2 regions of the Cupriavidus sp. GW822-FHT03E04 genome follow, and region 1 is predicted to be linked to the other one. Evidence: predicted binding sites of a transcription regulator. Region 1 holds the regulator's gene; the other holds the start of a gene.

Region 1 (7,482 bases):
GCGCCACCGCCAGGCGTTGGCCGTCAGGCGACCACGAAGGCGCGCTGTTGTTGCCCTTTTGGTTCGACACCAGCGTGCGCTTGCCGGTCGCCAGGTCGTGCACGTAGACCACGGGCTTCTTGGCTTCAAAGGACACGTAAGCGACCTTGCTGCCATCCGGCGACCACGAAGGCGAGATGATCGGCTCGTTGCTGGTCAGCGCCACCTGAGAGTTCTGGCCGTCGGAGTCCGAGATCAGCAGCTGGAAACGCCCACCCACCCGCGAGACATAGGACAGCCGCGTGGCAAACACGCCGCGCTCGCCCAGCAGCTTCTCGTAGATGTAGTCGGCGATCTTGTGGCCGGTCACGCGCAGCTGGTTTGCGCTGACAGTGAAGGCCAGGCCACCCAGGCTGGTGCCCTTGACGGTGTCGTAGAGGCGAAAGCGCACGTCGTACTGGCCGTTGCCGGTGGGTGTGACGCTGCCGGCCACGAAGGCATCGGCGCCGCGCGCCTTCCAGCTGCCAAGATCGGCATTGGCAGACTCCGCCACCGTGGCGCCGCCCGGGTCGACATTGCGGAAGCGGCCGCTGCGCTGCAGGTCGCTGCGGATGATAGCGGTGAGATTTTGCGGGGCCTGAGCTTCGCCCTGGAAGTTGGCCGTGGCGATGGGGAGCTGGCTGGCGCCGACGCCGGTGATTTCAACGTTCAATTGCGCCTGTGCGCTGCCGGCCGAACAAGCCAGCACCACGGCCAGCCCGGCAAACAGGGCGTGCGCGCGGGTGCCGTGCCGCTGCGCGGCCAGCCAAAGGGGGGCCCAAAGCTTTCGCATGCTGCTCCTCAATCGAGATCAATATTCATCGAGCGCGGCCGGCAAACGGGAGCCGTGGAACGGGCAAGCATGCTGAAGGCTTGTCGCATGCCCGTATCGCGTGCCCCAGGCACATTTGCCGGCTGCGTCAGGCAACCTGTAATCGTAGCGTTGGGACTGCGGTGCATCGACGTAGGTTGCAATATGTTGCAATTCGAATGTTCCCATGTCGTCACCATCGCCGTCCCTCTTAATCCTTAGGCTTGAAGGTGATCGTGAAGCTGGCTGGCGCCTTGCCGTTTTCGTCGCGGGGCAGCGGATCAGAGCGCTCCACGGCGCGCAGCACGGCGTTGTCCCAGCCCGAATTGCCGCTGGACTTGGATAGCCGCGCGGACATCAAGGAGCCGTCCGGCGCCAATTGAACCGACACCACCGCGGCCGGATTGCCAGGCACGTCTTCGGTAAATACGATATTCGGCTTGACGCGGCGACGCACGCGATCCGGGTAGCCAGGCGAGGCCTTGCCGCCCGAACCGGCACCGCTGCCGGCGCCGCTGCCGACACCGCCGGCGCCGCCGACTGCCGCCCCGCCGCCGGCCATGGCCTGCAGCCGCGCCAGTTCACTGTGGCGCTGGGCATTGGCAGCGGCGTCGCGCTTGGCCTTGGCATCCGCATCGGCCTTGGCCTTCGCGTTGGCGGCGGCCTTGGCCTCGGCGTTAGCCTTGGCTTTGGCGTCGGCGGCTGCCTTTGCCTTGGCGTCAGCGGCTGCCTTTGCCTTGGCGTCAGCCTCGGCACGGCTCTTAGCCTCGGCGCGGGCCTTGGCGTCAGCTTCCTTACGCTCGCGCTCAACCTGCTCCTTGCGCTGCTCCTGCAGCGCGGCCTGCCTGCGTGCGTCTTCCTTGCGCTGGGCCTCTTTCTTCAGCTCGTCCTTCTTCTGTTCTTCGCGGCGTTGCTCTTCGCGGCGCAGGTCTTCCTTGTGCTGTGCATCCTTGCGGGCCGCCTCCTTGCGGGCCGCTTCCTGCCGCTCGGCTTCCTGGCGCGCGCGCAGGTCGGCCTGCTGGCGCGCCTCTTCGCGGGCGGCGGCCTCGGCCTGGCGGCGCTTTTGCTGCTGGAGGGCGATCTCGGCGTCTTCTTCGGCACGAGACCTCACCGCTGGCGCAGGAGGCGCGGGACGGGCTTGCACGACGGGCAGCGGTGCGGGAGGCGGCGGGGGCGGCGGTGCGGTAGTGGCCGGGATCTCATCCCAGAGCTCGGCTTCGGCGCCCACCGGGGTGCTGCTCTGCCAGTGCACGCCGAAATACAGCACGATGCCCAGCAACAGGTGCATGAAAACCGCGAGCAGGAAGGAACGCAGGGTTCCCCGCTCCGGGGCCGGCTGATAAGGATAGGCGGCGGTTTTCATCGCGTGGGGCGGTGCTTACTTGGGCTTGACCATCAGGCCGACGCGCTTCACGCCGTCGGCCTTGAGCACTGACATGACGTCCAGCACGGCCTCGTACTTGACCGAGCGGTCGGCGGCGATCACCACCGGCTGATCGGGATTCTCGTTCTGGCGCTGATGCACGAAGTCGATCAGGCCCTGCTTGTCGAGCTTGCGCTCAAAGCTGTTGCCGGAGTTATCCTTGCCGCGCGCGGTCAGTGCGCCGTCCTCATGCACGGTCACGACAATGGGGGGGGCCTTTTGCTGCTGGGTGGCGTTGGCCACGCTGGGCAGGTCAACCACGGCGGGATTCACGATCGGTGCCGCCACCATGAAAATGACGAGCAGCACCAGCATCACGTCAATGTAAGGCACGACGTTGATGTCGGCACTGGCCCGGCGGCGCGAGCCGCCACGGCGCTGTATCGCTGCCATTGCTGGTTCTCCTTGACCGAAGACGTTGGTGGCTTCGGCGCTTTAGCGGGTCTGCCGTTGCAGGATGTTCAGGAACTCTTCCATGAAGCTCTCGAAGCGGATGGCCAGGCGATCCACTTCGGTGGCGTAGCGGTTGTAGGCAATGACCGCCGGAATCGCCGCGAACAGGCCGATAGCGGTGGCGACCAGCGCCTCCGCAATGCCGGGCGCCACGGCCGCAAGCGTTGCCTGCTGCACATTTGACAAGCCGCGGAAGGCGTTCATGATCCCCCATACGGTGCCGAACAAGCCGATGTACGGGCTGACCGAACCTACCGACGCCAGAAACGGAAGATGCGACTCCATCACATCCATCTCACGCTGATAGGCCGCGCGCATCGCACGCCGTGCGGCATCGAGCAGCGCGCCGGCGTCATTGTTGCGCTCGCGCGCCTTCAGGTACTCGCCCATGCCGGACTCAAAGATCCGTTCCAGCGCGCCTGTGTTGTGACGATTGTTGGCTGCGCTCTGGTACAGGGCCTGCAGGTCGCCGCCGGCCCAGAAGTCGCGCTCGAACCCCTCGGTCTGGGTCCGCGCGGCGCGCAGGGAGAAATGCTTGCGGAAGATATATGTCCACGAGAACAGGGACATCACCAGCAGCAGGGCCATGACGGCCTGTGCCAGCACACTGGCGTGCAGCACCAGCGAAATGATCGACAGGTCTTGCGTGACGGTCACGGGATTCATCGAGCGGTCTTGATGGTTGCAAGGACGGGAGCGGGAATGGGAGTCGGGCGAAATGTGCTACGATCAACACACCCAACCCGGATGGCGCCAGTAGCCAGCAATTGCTCACCACGCCAGGCTTCTTGGGCGAATTGGACCGACGCCGGGCCAACCCGTTCAATCTGTGTCCGGATCTCAAGCAAGTCGTCCAGACGGGCGGGGGCATTGTAGTCCACCGCCGTGCTTCTGACGATGAAGACGACGCCCGACTCATCGGCCAGCGCTTGCTGTTCGATGCCAAGCGAGCGCAGCCACTCGGTACGGGCGCGCTCGAAGAACTTGAGGTAATTGGCGTAGAACACTACGCCGCCCGCGTCGGTGTCTTCCCAGTACACCCGCAAGGCCCACACATTGTTGCTCATGGCCGCGATTGTAACGGCAGCCAGCCCGACCCGGTGTAAACCCTTGTCCGACATTACAACAATTACATTACCTGACGGACAAGGCATTGACTTTCGGTCTTTGGCCCCGCAGCACCGTCTTGCAGCGGGCCAGCGCCTCGCGTTAAACTGCCGCCAACCATTCCATCTTGCGCGACTGGCGAAGTCAGTGGGCACTACCACGAGGAAGCGCAAAGTTCTCTGGCGCGATGTTTCAAGCGCCTGCCGCTCGCCTGGGCAGCGAATGGGAAGCAGGGTGCGCCCTGCGCCGGATAGCTAACGCGTCCAGCGCCGGTCGCCTGTGCCTTCCCCGCGCGCCCTACCCCGAAGCCATTCGGAATTCCCCTTTTTTCAGACGAGTTTTCGCCATGTTCGAACGCAGCCGCTATACGATCGACCAGATCGACCCCGAGCTTTTTGCCGCCATCCAGAAGGAAGACCAGCGCCAGGAAGAGCACATCGAGCTGATCGCCTCGGAAAACTACACCTCGCCGGCCGTGATGGCCGCGCAAGGCTCGCAACTGACCAACAAGTACGCCGAAGGCTATCCCGGCAAGCGCTACTACGGTGGCTGCGAGTACGTCGACGTCGTGGAGCAGCTGGCCATCGACCGCGTCAAGCAACTGTTCGGCGCCGAAGCCGCCAACGTGCAGCCCAATTCCGGCTCGCAGGCCAACCAGGGCGTGTTCTTCGCCGCCCTGAAGCCGGGTGACACCATCATGGGCATGAGCCTGGCCGAAGGCGGCCACCTGACCCACGGCATGGCGCTCAACATGAGCGGCAAATGGTTCAACGTGGTCAGCTACGGCCTGGACGCCAACGAAGACATCGACTACGACGCACTGGAAAAGCTGGCGCAGGAAAAGAAGCCCAAGCTGATCATCGCCGGCGCCTCGGCCTTCGCCCTGCGCATCGACTTCGAACGCATCTCCAAGGTAGCCAAGTCCATCGGCGCCCTGTTCATGGTCGACATGGCCCACTACGCCGGCCTGATCGCCGCCGGCGAGTACCCCAACCCGGTGCCGCACGCCGACTTCGTCACCACCACCACCCACAAGAGCCTGCGCGGCCCGCGCGGTGGCGTGATCCTGATGAAGGCCGAGCATGAGAAGGCCATCAACTCGGCCATCTTCCCCGGCATCCAGGGCGGCCCCCTGATGCACGTGATCGCCGGCAAGGCAGTCGCGTTCAAGGAAGCCCTGTCGCCCGAGTTCAAGACCTACCAGCAGCAAGTGGTCAAGAACGCCCGCGTGTTGGCCGAAACCCTGATCGAGCGCGGCCTGCGCATCGTCTCCGGCCGCACCGAAAGCCACGTCATGCTGGTCGACCTGCGCGCGATGCAGATCACCGGCAAGGAAGCCGAAAAGGTCCTGGGCGAAGCACACATCACCGTCAACAAGAACGCCATCCCCAACGACCCGGAAAAGCCGTTCGTCACCTCGGGCATCCGCCTGGGCTCGCCGGCAATGACCACCCGCGGCTTCAAGGAAGAAGAAGCCCGCCTGGTGGCCAACCTCGTCGCCGACGTGCTGGAAAACCCGCACGACCTGGCCAACATCGCGCGCGTGCGCGAGCAAGTGGCAGCCCTGACCAAGCGTTTCCCGGTCTACGGCTAAAGCCCAGCGCCACCCGCCACGCGCGGGTGGCCGGCAGCCCCGCCGCGGCGCGCGCCGCGCCTGCGGCGGGCCTTGCCAACCCAGCCCGGCGCGACACAGAATGACAAAACGCTGCCTGCGCGGCACGCGCCCCGGCTCATACTTCGAGGTGGTCAGGCATGAAATGCCCTTTTTGCGCTCACTCCAACACCCAGGTCCTGGACACGCGCATGTCGGAAGAAGGCGATACGGTGCGCCGCCGCCGCCGCTGTGAATCCTGCGACCGCCGCTTCACCACCTATGAGCGGATCGAGCTGTTCTTCCCCGCCATCGTCAAGAAAAACGGCTCCCGCGCGGACTATACCCGCGACAAGCTGAAAGACTCGATGCGCCTCGCCCTGCGCAAGCGCCCGGTCTCGGCCGAAGCCATCGACGCCTCCATCACCCGCATCGAAGAGAAACTGCTCGCCCTCGGCGAGAAGGAAATCCCCAGCAGCCAGGTCGGGGAACTGGTCATGCGCGAGCTGCGCCGGTTGGACAAAATTGCTTATATCCGGTTTGCTTCGGTGTATCGGAGTTTTGAGGATGTGTCGGAATTCCGCGACATGCTGGATGAGTTTTCGGCGTCTACCCCACGGAAGCAGTAGAAAAAGTAACGTGGACGTTGTTTAATTCCTCCCAAACTGGGTCCTAGGTGGCAATTCCTATATCTATATTTCCACCTGGGTTGCAGTTACAAAAAATAGAACAAAGCCAAAAGAACGTAGTCTTTTCGGACGAGGGTCAAGATGGGTCAGTCAAGCTGTCGGGGGACGGCCGGCTTCACCATGCTCGAAGCATTGGTGGCAATCGTCGTGCTCGCCATCGGCGTGCTCGGCGTGGCAAATCTTCTTATCAAATCATTCCGATTCTCCCAACAAGCGTCCTATGACACGCTGGCGCTGCAGCTCGCCAGCGATATGGCAGACCGCATGCGGGCTAACAGCGCCCAAATGCTCGCCAGTAACAGCAGCTACTTCTTCGACACGAGCACCGGCGCCCCGGCGGTGCCGACGGGCGCCAATTTCTTTACCACTCCATGCACGTCCGGCAGCCCGGTTTGCGCAGCCAACATGGTCACGTTCGATTTGGCCGAATGGACGCGACGCGTCCAGACGGCCCTGCCGGGTGGGCGTGCAGTAATCTGCCGGGACTCCAGCAACTATTCCACCTCCGCAGGCTACACCTGGGCGTGCAACGCCACGGCCGGCGGCACGGGCCAAGCCAGCGATAGCCCGATCGTCATCAAGATGGGCTGGGTATCTCGATTCGCCGACAAGCCGGGGGTAGATGTCGCGACCGGTACAACCATGCCAGACACGCAAGCCGCCGACGGCTCGGCAACGCCACAAATCGTTATTGTGGCCAACCCGGGAGTCAGCAATTGAGAACGCTCATGGCCGGCTCCGGACAACCACCCCGTCGTCGCCGGCGAAGCTCAGGCTTCTCCATGGTCGAACTGATGGTTGCACTGACGCTTGGCATGCTGGTGCTGGTTGCATCAACTTCCTTTTACCTACTGACCCGCAGCACCTATAGCAGCATCAATGACAGCGCCAACCTCGAGGAGCGCGGTCAGTTCGCGATCGGCGTCGTTTCACGAATGTTGCGTCAGATTGCCTACACGCCTCCGGCCAGCGATGGTGGCTCAATGCAGATCAGCTCGCAGATGCTGATGGGACTGGACAACTGCTCAACTCCCTCGGACAACGAGACGCTGGGTTGCGATGCTGGCGCCGCCGTCAATGCCAGCGACGTGTTGCTGACTCGATTCTTCGGCGTCGGGACGGCGGCTGACCCGACCGTGAGCGATGGATCCATGGTGGATTGCTCCGGACAAGCCGTCGCCGCGCCGTCCAGCATCGATAGTGCGGCAAGTCAACGCGGACTCTCGATTCTCTATGTGCAGAACGGCGCCGATGGCCTGCCCTATCTGATGTGCAAATACCGGCGGCGCGCATCCGGCAAGGAGACGTCTACCTTTGTCGCGCAGCAACTTATCCCGGGCGTAGAGAGCTTGCAGGTGCTCTACGGCATATCCACAGATGACGATGAAGT
Region 2 (7,482 bases), on a different contig from region 1:
ATTCGAGGTCCACGGCCTTCTTGAACAGCGCGGTGATCTCTTCCTTGAACTCGGCGGTCCACAGGTGCGGATTCTCGAGCTTGATCTGGTTGATCAGGTCGATGCCGAAATTGCAGTGCAGGGACTCGTCGCGCAGGATGTACTGGTACTGCTCGGCGGCGCCGGTCATCTTGTTCTGGCGGCCCATGGCCAGGATCTGCGTGAAGCCCACGTAGAAGAACAGGCCTTCCATGATGCAGGCGAACACGATCAGCGACTTGAGCAGCTTCTGGTCGTTCTCCGGCGTGCCGGTCTTGAAGGCCGGGTCGGTCAGCGTGTCGATGAACGGGATCAGGAACTCATCCTTGTCGCGGATCGACTGCACTTCGTGGTACGCATTGAAGATCTCGGCTTCATTGAGGCCGAGCGACTCCACGATGTACTGGTAGGCGTGCGTGTGGATCGCTTCTTCGAAAGCCTGGCGCAGCAGGTACTGGCGGCATTCCGGCGCGGTGATCTGGCGGTAGGTGCCCAGCACGATGTTGTTGGCGGCCAGCGAGTCGGCGGTCACGAAGAAGCCGAGGTTGCGCTTGATCACGCGGCGCTCGTCTTCGGTCAGGCCGTTCGGGTCCTTCCACAGCGCGATGTCGCGCGACATGTTGATTTCCTGCGGCATCCAGTGGTTGGCGCAGCCGGCCAGGTATTTTTCCCAGGCCCACTTGTACTTGAACGGCACCAGCTGGTTGACGTCGGTCGAGCCATTGATGACGCGCTTGTCGGCGGCGTTCACGCGGCGGTCCGTCGGCGCGTCGGACGCCGGCAGGTTGCCGAGGATACCCGTGCCTGCCGGCTGCGTGGCGGCCGGCGGCAGCACGCCGTGCTGGTCGACAGAGCGTGCGGCAGCAGGCGTGGCGGTGGGATTCGGCGCGGGCTGCGGGGCAGCCTGCGGGGTGGCTTGAACGTCGTCGTCCCAGCTCAGCATGGTGTGGTTCTCCGTGGAATGCTTTGGTTTGCCGCCGTCCTCGCCGCGCAAGCGGCGCGGCGAGGATCAGGGCAGGTAATGACTTACTGGCAGGCGACTTACTGGCAGGCTTCGCACTCGTCGAAACCGGCGTCGCCCGGGCGCATCGTGCAGACCGCGCCTTCGGCTTCCGGCATGGCCGGCGCGGAGGCGGCGGCCTGGTCGATGCCGGCGGCGCTGATGCCGCCGTCGCTACCCGACGACACGGCGTTGAGCGAGCCGCGCGACACGGTGGACTTCTCCACGTGGGTGGCTGCCATCGTGCGCAGGTAGTACGTGGTCTTCAGGCCGCGCAGCCAGGCCAGCTTGTAGGTGTCGTCCAGCTTCTTGCCCGAGGCGCCGGCCATGTAGATGTTGAGCGACTGGGCCTGGTCGATCCACTTCTGGCGGCGGCTGGCGGCTTCCACCAGCCAGCTCGGCTCGACTTCGAAGGCCGTCGCGTAGATGTCGCGCAGGTCTTGCGGAATGCGGTCGATGCGCGCCAGCTTGCCGTCGAAGTACTTCAGGTCGGCGACCATCACTTCATCCCACAGGCCGCGTGCCTTCAGGTCGCGCACCAGGTAGTCGTTGACCACCGTGAATTCGCCCGACAGGTTGGACTTGACGTACAGGTTCTGGAAGGTCGGTTCGATGCAGGCCGACACGCCGATGATGTTCGAGATCGTTGCCGTCGGCGCGATCGCGATGCAGTTCGAGTTGCGCATGCCGTGCTGCTTGATGCGCGCGCGCAGGCTGTCCCAGTCCATGGTCGAGGAGTGATCCACTTCCAGGTAGCCGCCGCGTTCTTCGGCCAGCAGCTTGAGCGAGTCCTGCGGCAGGATGCCACGATCCCACAGCGAGCCTTCATAGGTGCTGTAGCGCCCGCGTTCTTCCGCCAGCTCGCTCGAGGCGCGGTAGGCGTAGTAGCACACCGCTTCCATCGAGGTATCGGCGAACTGCACCGCGGCGTCGCTGGCGTACGGCAGGCGCAGCATGTGCAGGCAGTCCTGGAAGCCCATGATGCCCATGCCGACCGGGCGATGGCGCAGGTTGGAGTTGCGTGCCTTCTCGACCGCGTAATAGTTGATGTCGATCACGTTGTCGAGCATGCGCATCGCGGTGCGGATGGTCTTCTCGAGCTTGGCGTGATCGAGCACCTGGGTGCCGTCGGCCTGTTGCTTCAGGTGGGCGACCAGGTTCACCGAACCCAGGTTGCAAACGGCGATCTCGCTGTCGTTGGTGTTGAGCGTGATTTCCGTGCACAGGTTGGAGCTGTGCACCACGCCCACGTGCTGCTGCGGGCTGCGGATGTTGCACGGATCCTTGAAGGTGATCCAGGGATGGCCGGTCTCGAACAGCATGCCCAGCATCTTGCGCCACAGCTGCATGGCGGGGATCTTCTTGAACAGCTTGAGCTCGCCGCGGGCGGCCTTGGCTTCGTAGCCCAGGTAGGCTTCTTCGAATGCCTTGCCGACCAGGTCATGCAGGTCCGGGCAGGTGGCGGGCGAGAACAGGGTCCATTCGCCGGCTTCCATCACACGCTTCATGAACAGGTCGGGAATCCAGTTCGCCGTGTTCATGTCGTGGGTGCGGCGGCGATCGTCGCCGGTATTCTTGCGCAGCTCGAGGAATTCCTCGATGTCCAGGTGCCAGGTTTCCAGGTAGGCGCAGACCGCGCCCTTGCGCTTGCCGCCCTGGTTGACCGCCACGGCGGTGTCGTTCACCACCTTCAGGAACGGCACCACGCCTTGCGACTTGCCGTTGGTGCCCTTGATGTGCGAGCCGAGGGCGCGCACATTGGTCCAGTCGTTGCCGAGACCGCCGGCGAACTTCGACAGCAGCGCGTTTTCCTTCAGCGCCTCGTAGATGCCTTCCAGGTCGTCCGACACGGTGGTCAGGTAGCACGACGACAGCTGCGAGCGGCGGGTGCCCGAGTTGAACAGGGTCGGCGTGGACGACATGAAGTCGAACGACGACAGCAGCTGGTAGAACTCGATGGCACGGGCTTCGCGGTCCTTCTCGCCCAGCGCCAGGCCCATCGCCACGCGCATGAAGAATGCCTGCGGCATTTCAATGCGGGTCTCGTCGATGTGCAGGAAGTAGCGGTCGTACAGGGTCTGCAGGCCCAGGTAGTTGAACTGGAAGTCGCGCTGGGCGTCCAGCGCCGCGCCCAGGCGGGCCAGGTCATAGGTGGCCAGCTTCTCGTCCAGCAGCTCGGCTTCGATGCCGCGCGCGATGAACTTGGGGAAGTAGTCGGCGTAGCGCGACACCATCTCGGTCTGGGTCACTTCGGCGCCCAGGATTTCCTTGCGGATGGTGTGCAGCAGGATACGCGCGGTGACCTGGCTGTAGGCCGGGTCCTTCTCGATCAGGGTACGCGCGGCCAGGATGGCGGAGTCGTAGACCTGGGTCATCGGCACGCCGTCGTACAGGTTCTTCAGCGTTTCCTTGAGGATCGGCTCGGCGCTGACGGCATCGCCAAGGCCCGAGCAGGCGTTGTCGATCAGGCCATGCAGCGCGCCCAGGTCCAGCACGCGGGCCACGCCCGCATCGGTCACGTTGAACGTGGCGCCGCCTTCCTGCACGCGGGCCACCGCCTGGGCGTTTGCCTGGGCGCGTTCCTGGGTGCGCTTTTCGCGGTACAGCACGTAGGCGCGGGCCACTTCATGCTCGCCCGAGCGCATCAGCGCAAGCTCGACGTGATCCTGCACGTCTTCGATATGGAAGGTGCCGCCGTTAGGGCGGCTGCGCAGCAGCGCGCGGACCACGTTCTGGGTCACTTGCTCGACCACTTCGCGCACGCGCGCCGAAGCGGCGCCCTGCCCGCCGTTGACGGCGAGAAAGGCCTTGGTCACCGCTACCGAGATCTTGCTCGGCTCGAACGCCACGACGGCGCCGTTACGTCGGATGATCTTGTAGTCCTGGTAGCTGCCAGCGGCGGCAGTAGCGGGGCTCGACTGCGCGTTCGCTGCTGCACCGGCGGCGGCGGCGCCGGTGGAAAGTTCGTTCTGGGCTGTCTGCATGAGGAACTCCTGTTCTGACCCGTGTTTTATGAGTGACAAAGAGTCCCGGGCAAAATGCGCAAAAAGGCTCTGACACGCCGGCCGGTCTTACCCGGGAGGGCGCGCTGCTATTGCTGGATTCTGCTGGAACTCTTGTGATGCGCCGGCCCTTCGGTGGACCGCAGTCATTGCTGCGGCGGTAACTGCACACCTAGGCCGGCTCCCCGAAAGCACCACTAGATCTAGTGGTCGATGCGAAAAACTGGACTAAGTATAGTGAAACGGGGCGGATTCACCAGTCTTGACAAGCGCCTTTTTGGCGCGAATTCCAGTGCCGGCATGGCATGCGGCGCTGCGCCATACCCGCTAGCCCAAGAGACGCAAGGGAATCCGCCCGACGGTTCGTTACCGCACCGTGACGCGAAATTTTTTTGATTGACCTGACCTCTTCGATAGGCGCGGACTTTATCAGGGTTTTCCCCAGATTGCGGCTATCCCCTAGACCTCGCTTGCAGCCCTTGCCTCAGGGCTGTTCTTTGCGGTAAGGCAGTTGTGCGGGCGCCACGCCGGCTGCGGCGGCAAAACCCGCCCAGTCGAAATGTGGTCCCGGATCCGTCTTGCGCCCTGGCGCGATATCGCTATGCCCCGCCACGGCCCGCACCGGATAAGCGCCTAGCAGGGCACGCACCAGCGCTGCGGTGGTGTGGTATTGGGCCAACGTGAACGGCTGGTCGTCGCTGCCTTCGACCTCGATGCCGATGGAGAAGTCGTTGCAACGGGGCCGGCCGAAGAATTCGGACTGGCCTGCGTGCCAGGCGCGGTCCAGGCAAGACACGAACTGGACCAGCTCGCCCCCTCGCGTCACCAAAAAATGCGCCGACACCCGCACTTGATGGATCGTCTCGAAAAACGGATGGCGGGACGGGTCGAGACGGTTCAGGAAAAAGGCTTCGATATCGCCGCTGCCGAACTGCCCGGGCGGCAGGCTGATGTTGTGGATCACCACCAGGTCCACCGGCGTGTGCGCGGGCCGGGCGTCGAAATTGGGGGACGGCACGTGGCGCGCGGCGGGCACCCAGCCCGCCGGGTCGGGGACGAATGGCGAGTTGGGCGCGAACTTGGCGGCCGGGTCGTGGTCAGGCATCGCGATCTCCATCCGCCGCCAACAGCCCGTCGCGCAGCGCTTCTCTGGTTTCGGCGGCACCGTCGGCCGGGTCGTCGCGGCCCTCGCGGATGCCAAGCTGCTGGATGCGGTAGCGCAGCTGGCGAAAGCTCAGGCCCAGCAGCGGCGCGGCGGCTGTCCGGTTGAAGCCGGTCTGCTGCAGCGCCTGTAGGATCAGGTCGCGCTCGAGCGCTTCGAGCCGGCCGGGCAGGTCGATCGGGAAGGTGGCACGGCAAGCGTCTGCGGCCGCCTCCGCGGCGCGAGACGCCGCAGGTTGCGCAAACAGATCGGGCTGCGCGCCGCCCCGGGAGTCGGCCCGCGCATCGTACGCAAGCTCCTGCATGGTGTCGGGCCGCAAGCCGGACGCCGCCGGCGCGCCAGCCGGCGCAGCCGCCGAAGCCAGGTAGGCGTGCGGCGCGGGCGGGCGTGGCATGGCCGTATGGCCCATGCCCGCGTCCAACTGGCCCAGGTCGTCCACCTCGATGGTATTGCCCTCGGCGAAGGCATAGGCGCGCTCGAGCAGGTTCTCCAGCTCGCGTACATTGCCCGGGAACGCATAGTCGGACAGCCGCTGCAGCGCGGCCACCGCCAGCCGCTTGGGATGGGGATCGCCATAGCGCACCGCCAGGTGTTCCAGGATGGCGCTGGCCAGCACCGGGATATCCTCGCGCCGCTCGCGCAGCGTGGGCATGCGCAGCGCCAGCACGTTGAGGCGGTAGAACAGGTCCTGGCGGAACTGGCCGGAGGCGACCATCGCGGAAAGATCCTTGTGGCTGGCACACAGCACCCGCACGTCCACGCTCTCCTCGCGGCTCGCGCCGATCTTGCGCACGCGCCGTTCCTGCAGCACGCGTAGCAGCTTGACCTGCATCGCCAGCGGCAGGTCCGCCACCTCGTCGAGCAGCAGCGTGCCGCCATTGGCAGCCTGGAAAAAGCCGCCGCGCTCGGCGTCGGCCCCGGTGAAGGCGCCTTTCACATGGCCAAAGAACTCCGACTCCATCAGGGTCTCGGGGATGGCGCCGCAATTGACCGCGATAAAGGGATGCGCCGCGCGCGCGCTGACTGCGTGGATGGCACGCGCCGCGCGCTCCTTGCCACTGCCGGACTCGCCGCTGATGACGATCGGCGCCATGCTGCGCGCCAGCCGCGAGAGCGAGCGCCGCACCTCATGCATGGCCGGAGAATGGCCGGGCAGCAGGTTGACGGCGCGGTCCACGGTTTCGTGCGCCCCGCTGCCGCCGTCACCGCCCTCCACACCCTCGGCGCCATCACGCTGCTGGCGCCCCAGCGCATTCAGGATCAAGCTGCGCAGCTGGTCCAGCGAGACCGGCTTGGCGATGTAGTCGAAGGCGCCCGCCTTGAGCGCCTCCACGGCGTTGTCCGCGCTGCCGTAGGCGGTGATCACGGCCACCGGCACCCGCTCCGGCGCGCTCGATAGCTGGCGCACGATATCGATGCCCAGCCCGTCGCCCAGCCGCATGTCGGTCAGCACCAGGCTATAGCGGCGCGCGGCGAGCTGCTGGCGCGCCTCGGCCAGCGAGCCGGCCAGCACGACATCGTGGCCCATGCGGCGGATCGAGATATCGAGCAGTTCTCGCAGGTCGGCCTCGTCGTCGATGACGAGAATCGGGTCGGGGCCTGGCGTCTTGATTGGCATGGGTCTGCGTCTGGCGATCTGGCGAAGTGAAATCGGGGCGGCTAAACGAGAGACTGGCCGCGTGGCCGGTCAAACCAGCGCGGCTCAGCCACCCGCGCTGTCCGGCGCTTCGATGCGCAAGGTCAGGACAAAAGCCTTGGCCGGCAGTGTATCGCGTGCGGCGGGCGCCAGCATGCCGGTCTGCGCCAGCAGCGCATCGATCGAAATCGTGCCATAGCGCACCTGGGCGTCGTTGGCGCCGCAAAGCTCGCGTGCCATGAACAATCCGAGGCCGGTGCCCTGGGCGTTGCTGGTAAAGAAGGGCTCGAACAAGGTGCGCTGGTGCTCGCGCGACACCTCGACGCCATCGTTCCAGACGATCAGCTCGGCATGGTGCTGGTCCAGCGCATGGGCCAGCAGGCGGATCGCCCCGGGCAGGCGGCTGCAATAGCGCCAGGCATTGTCGAGCAGGTTGCCAAGCACCTGTTGCAACTGGGAGGCATCGAAGATGACCGGGCGCGCCACGTCCACCGTGAGTCGGATGGCATTGGCGTTGATCTCGGCCGGACGCGGCACGCGCCGCGCGCCGACCGGGTCGTGGTCGGCGGAGCGGGCGCGCATCTCCAGCCGCCAGCGGCCGACGATCTCCGGCAGCGCCTGGTTCAGGTCCACCGTGGTGCGCTCGGTGCGCGGGCGGCGCGAC

The links. The regulator NrdR, encoded in region 1, represses ribonucleotide reductase genes. The targets are predictions, from matches to a motif close to CACNANATNTNGTG.
Region 2: the regulator NrdR is predicted to act here: its motif matches at 4,216-4,229, upstream of AC1RQC_RS08820 (ribonucleoside-diphosphate reductase subunit alpha).

Annotation. Positions count from the first base shown of each region.
Region 1 covers NZ_JBXANI010000003.1:81,177-88,658, reverse strand. Annotated here, with positions in the region: gene tolB (Tol-Pal system beta propeller repeat protein TolB) at 1-811, opposite strand, end outside; gene tolA (cell envelope integrity protein TolA) at 1,041-2,192, opposite strand; gene tolR (protein TolR) at 2,208-2,645, opposite strand; gene tolQ (protein TolQ) at 2,688-3,371, opposite strand; gene ybgC (tol-pal system-associated acyl-CoA thioesterase) at 3,368-3,772, opposite strand; ZMP/ZTP riboswitch at 3,934-4,036, shown strand; gene glyA (serine hydroxymethyltransferase) at 4,159-5,406, shown strand; gene nrdR (transcriptional regulator NrdR) at 5,565-6,032, shown strand; gene pilV (type IV pilus modification protein PilV) at 6,174-6,812, shown strand; gene AC1RQC_RS04390 (PilW family protein) at 6,821-7,482, shown strand, end outside.
Region 2 covers NZ_JBXANI010000005.1:276,115-283,596, forward strand. Annotated here, with positions in the region: gene AC1RQC_RS08815 (ribonucleotide-diphosphate reductase subunit beta) at 1-961, opposite strand, end outside; gene AC1RQC_RS08820 (ribonucleoside-diphosphate reductase subunit alpha) at 1,060-4,002, opposite strand; gene ampD (1,6-anhydro-N-acetylmuramyl-L-alanine amidase AmpD) at 4,505-5,125, opposite strand; gene AC1RQC_RS08830 (sigma-54-dependent transcriptional regulator) at 5,118-6,800, opposite strand; gene AC1RQC_RS08835 (sensor histidine kinase) at 6,885-7,482, opposite strand, start outside.